2 regions of the Paenibacillus sp. V4I7 genome follow, and region 2 is predicted to be linked to the other one. Evidence: a T-box and tRNA genes for the amino acid it is inferred to sense, from the RefSeq annotation. Region 2 holds a T-box; the other holds one or more tRNA genes.
The links. A T-box is a leader RNA that pairs with one kind of tRNA and senses whether it is charged. The one in region 2 lies ahead of tyrS (tyrosine--tRNA ligase), so its partner is inferred to be a tRNA-Tyr.

Region 1 (2,455 bases), 3.2 Mb from region 2:
GATTGTACAAAGGCACACCTGTGTTAGCCTCTACACAAGATTTCTATGAAACTGATCCGCACAGAGGCTTCGCACGTGGCTATACGATTCATTCTCATGGCTCGAGACCTATAGATATGGCTCAAGGGATCAGCAAAGCGTCTCACGAGCCCGTCTGGGGGCCACAGCTTAGGCAAATCATGCTGGATTACAACTATTATGGACGTTTAACCATGGTTGGTGAAGTGCTACCACAATGGGACAACCATATCTCCTTATCCGCTGAAAAAGATGAAAACGGAATGCCTCGTGCCTCCGTGACCTTCAATTATGGAGATAACGATCTTAAATTAATCGATCACGCAGTAGAGAATATGAAACTTATCCTCAAAGCAGCCGGAGGCGAGGTTGCCTACGTGGTATCTGATACACAGCATCTCATGGGCGGCTGCCGCATGGGGAATAATCCAGCTACCTCCGTCGTCAATTCTTACGGTCAAAGCCACGACATCCCGAATTTGTTCATTTGCGATGCGAGTCTCTTCGTAACCTCCAGTGGAGGGAATCCCACCAACACGGTCATGGCGCTTGCAGCTAGAACTGCCGATTATATTATTGAACTTGCTAGCTCTTAATTGGCAAGCTAGCTTCATGGTGAATTGCATTGCCTGTAGTTACTCATCTACAATGGAAGAGAGCTTTAGACAATGAAAGGAGAAGTGACCTCCATGGCTATCGCAGAATTCACCATTATCCCTATAGGAACAGCTACCACCAGTCTTAGCGGTTATGTTGCAGATCTGCACAAAGAACTAGAGAAACATTCCGATATCGCTTTTGAAATGACACCTATGGGTACCATTCTAGAGGGTCCCATAGATCGATTGCTTGAAGTCATTCGAGCCGCCCACGAAGTCCCTTTTACGAATGGTGCAGAGCGAGTCTCGACATCTATCAAAATCGACGATCGCCGTGACAAACCGGCCTCTATGAAGCAAAAAATGAAGTCCGTTGCAGACAAGTTGAAATAGAAAAAAGCATCCTGCTTATGGATGCTTTTTCTTTATGTAAGGGGCGAACTCTGCCTTTTGGAGATTATATAAAACAAAAAAAGACCTCACGGCCTTCAACGTTTACTTATAAAAGTGAGTCATGTAGGATTCGAACCTACGACACCCTGATTAAAAGTCAGGTGCTCTACCAACTGAGCTAATGACTCAAGGTAAAATGGAGGCTGATGGATTCGAACCACCGAACTCGAAGAGAGCAGATTTACAGTCTGCCGTGTTTAGCCACTTCACTAAGCCTCCAGATGAGAGATAACCATGCTGCATTGTTGCAGCACAACCATCTCAATGGCTCGGGACGGAATCGAACCGCCGACACGAGGATTTTCAGTCCTCTGCTCTACCGACTGAGCTACCGAGCCTTATGTAATTGTCTTTAGCTTGTCCTAATTTACTAAAAAAAATAAATGGCGGAGCTGACGGGATTCGAACCCGCGGTCTCCTGCGTGACAGGCAGGCATGTTAGGCCACTACACCACAGCTCCAAACTATAAATGGTGCCGTCGAGAGGACTTGAACCCCCAACCTACTGATTACAAGTCAGTTGCTCTACCAGTTGAGCTACAACGGCATAAAGATAAAAATGGTGGAGGCTGACGGGATCGAACCGCCGACCCTCTGCTTGTAAGGCAGATGCTCTCCCAGCTGAGCTAAGCCTCCGACTGGATTGGTTTTATGATAGCGGCAGAGGGGCTCGAACCCCCGACCTTACGGGTATGAACCGTACGCTCTAGCCAGCTGAGCTACGCCGCCACACAAAAGGTATATATATTTGGAAACTGGCGGAGAGAGAGGGATTCGAACCCTCGCACCACTTACGCAGTCTAACCCCTTAGCAGAGGGTCCCCTTATAGCCACTTGGGTATCTCTCCAAGATATATATACACTCAGGAAATATTATTCCCTGAAAACTAGATACGAAACTTGCGTAAAGTTAGAATTTTAGGTTTATTGGTTAAGCCCTCGACCGATTAGTATTCGTCAGCTGCATGCATTGCTGCACTTCCACCTCGAACCTATCAACCTCGTCGTCTACAAGGGGTCTTACATACTGGGAAATCTCATCTTGAGGGGGGCTTCGCGCTTAGATGCTTTCAGCGCTTATCCCCTCCGTACATAGCTACCCAGCGATGCCTCTGGCGAGACAACTGGTACACCAGCGGTACGTCCATCCCGGTCCTCTCGTACTAAGGACAGCTCCTCTCAAATTTCCTACGCCCGCGACAGATAGGGACCGAACTGTCTCACGACGTTCTGAACCCAGCTCGCGTACCGCTTTAATGGGCGAACAGCCCAACCCTTGGGACCTACTTCAGCCCCAGGATGCGATGAGCCGACATCGAGGTGCCAAACCTCCCCGTCGATGTGGACTCTTGGGGGAGATAAGCCTGTTATCCCCAGGGTAGCTT
Region 2 (2,455 bases):
AAAGAAGCAAAGGTCTTTCCGCAGTGAAAGAAGCTCTTGCTAACCGTAACTACCTGCCAACTTACCTTGAGTTCAACGATGCAAGCGTAGAAGGCAAGTACATTCGTTTGCCAGAACGTTCTGAGCTTCCACAAGAAATTGACGAGAAACAAATCGTCGAGTTCTACAGCCGTTAATAAAAGCAAGCCCCTCAGGGATTTCCCTAAGGGGCTTTTTTTTCGTTAAGCAAACTGGACAAGGTAGTAATTCTTTTTACCGCGGCGAATAACAAGGTAAGACTCTCCGAGCCTACCCAGATCTTTGGTAACGGCATCGAATTGCGTCATTTTAACACCATTGACCGTGACAGCTCCGCTTTCAATATCTTGACGTGCTTGACGTTTGGACGGTGCTGCTCCTACGGAAATCAGTAAATCAACCAACGCAATATCATCTTGTTCTATGGTTGTAGATGGAACATCCTTGAACGCTTCTTCAATCTCCGTACGAGAAAGGTCCTGAATATTACCACTGAATAAAGCCGTTGTAATGTTAAGAGCACTTTCTAACGCGTCCCCGCCGTGTACAAGCTTCGTAACTTCATGGGCAAGCAGTTTCTGTGCCTCTCTTTTCTCAGGCTGAGCTTGCACTTCTTCCTCAAGACGTTCGATTTCCTCATGAGAAACGAAAGTAAAATATTTCAGGAAACGGATGACATCGTTGTCGGCTGTGCCCAACCAGAATTGGTAGAACTGATAAGGAGACGTTTTACTTGCATCCAACCAAATAGCTCCGCCTTCTGTCTTCCCGAACTTTTGACCATCACTCTTTGTCACAAGCGGCAAGGTTACCCCGTAAGCACGTTTATCTGTGGACTTACCGATAAGCTCAAGGCCAGCTGTAATGTTACCCCATTGGTCACTTCCGCCAATTTGCACAGAGCAATTTTTCGTTTCATTGAGCTTCAGGAAATCGTAAGACTGCAGAATCATATAACTGAACTCTGTGAAAGAAATCCCTTTGGAGATCCGTGAATCAACAGAATCCTTTGCCAACATGTAATTAACGGTAAAGTTTTTGCCTACATCACGAAGGAATTCGATGACGTTCAGAGATCCTAACCAATCGTAATTGTTAACAAGCTCTGCACTATTTTCAATTTCGGTGGAGAAGTCGAGAAAGCGCGATAACTGATTTTTGATGCTTTGTGACCAAGCCTCAACAACTTCAGGCCCATTGAGTGTTCGCTCATTGGCTTTTCCGCTAGGATCACCAATCAGTCCTGTTCCCCCGCCAACGAGTGCTAGAGGAACGTGACCAGCGAGCTGAAAGCGTCTCAGAGTTAGAATAGGCAGCAAGCTACCGATGTGCAAGCTGTCCGCAGTCGGGTCAAAGCCGCAATAAAGCGTAACACGCTCCTCGCTAAGCTTTTTGTCTAAGCCCTCTCGATCTGTAATTTGATGAAGCAGTCCGCGAAACTCCAAATCCTTCAAAATATCCATGTTCATCCATCTCCTTTTTCCTTAAACATACAAAAAAAGCCTTCTTATCCACAAAGGGACGAGAAGACTTGACTCGCGGTACCACCCTAATTAAAACAGTAGTTACGTACATCTATAACAGGTGTTATGTGCACGGCTAGCTATTTTCACTCAAGAACCTTTAACGGGGTTTAATCGGCAAATACTACTTGTGCAGCTTAATTTGGCTGCAGGTTCCCATTCACTGCTCAAGACCGTAATTCACTAACCTGCAGGTACCGGTTCGCACCCTCCACCGGCTCTCTGAAAGCATCCACAAGCTACCTACTGCTGATCTTTCAACGCATTTGATAAAAATTTATCACATGTTTCCGGGTGTTGTCAAACCATGTCGGCATCGTTTCTTCGCTTCATCATTACCGCAAATGGGGCAGTTATGGTATACTATTAGGGTTCATGTAAGGAGGATATTGGAACTTATGCGCAATTTTTTCGCTAAATGGAATCGCCCTTGGGTGAGAACTACATTCAAAGTAACTTGGATTACCTTAAAATGGACCATCATTAGTGCCTTTTTGGCGGGAATTGTCGGTGGATCTGCCGCATTCGGGTATGTCAGTGCCCTAGTCAAAAAAGATCCTGTGCGCACGGAAGAGGCCATACGTCAGCAGATGCAGGAAAATGCAGTCACAGGTTTCGCTTACTTCAATGATGATACCGTCATTGGGCAATTGCGAACAGAAGAAGATCGGCGTCTCGCTCAGCTAGACGATATTCCGCAACTTCTGTTAGACGCTGTCCTCGCCATTGAAGACAAAGACTTCTACAACCATCGCGGGATCGATATCCGCGGGCTTTATCGGGCAGTAACTCAGAAACTGCTGAACGAAGAAGTACAAACAGGTGGAAGTACGATTACGCAACAGCTTGCCAGACGGGTATTTCTTACACTCGACCGCGATGATGGCCGTAAAGCAAGAGAGCTGCTGCTCGCG

Region 1: it encodes a tRNA-Tyr, which carries the amino acid that the T-box ahead of tyrS (tyrosine--tRNA ligase) is inferred to sense. The anticodon was not compared.

The regions. Positions count from the first base shown of each region.
Region 1 is NZ_JAUSZD010000002.1:6,981,705-6,984,159, forward strand. Features, by position in the region: gene QFZ80_RS32645 (GMC family oxidoreductase) at 1-614, shown strand, start outside; gene QFZ80_RS32650 (MTH1187 family thiamine-binding protein) at 708-1,010, shown strand; tRNA gene QFZ80_RS32655 (tRNA-Lys) at 1,126-1,198, opposite strand; tRNA gene QFZ80_RS32660 (tRNA-Tyr) at 1,208-1,289, opposite strand; tRNA gene QFZ80_RS32665 (tRNA-Phe) at 1,336-1,408, opposite strand; tRNA gene QFZ80_RS32670 (tRNA-Asp) at 1,455-1,531, opposite strand; tRNA gene QFZ80_RS32675 (tRNA-Thr) at 1,542-1,617, opposite strand; tRNA gene QFZ80_RS32680 (tRNA-Val) at 1,631-1,706, opposite strand; tRNA gene QFZ80_RS32685 (tRNA-Met) at 1,726-1,799, opposite strand; tRNA gene QFZ80_RS32690 (tRNA-Ser) at 1,827-1,918, opposite strand; rRNA gene QFZ80_RS32695 (23S ribosomal RNA) at 1,998-2,455, opposite strand, start outside.
Region 2 is NZ_JAUSZD010000002.1:3,741,318-3,743,772, forward strand. Features, by position in the region: gene rpsD (30S ribosomal protein S4) at 1-176, shown strand, start outside; gene tyrS (tyrosine--tRNA ligase) at 222-1,481, opposite strand; T-box leader at 1,533-1,811, opposite strand; gene QFZ80_RS18475 (transglycosylase domain-containing protein) at 1,940-2,455, shown strand, end outside.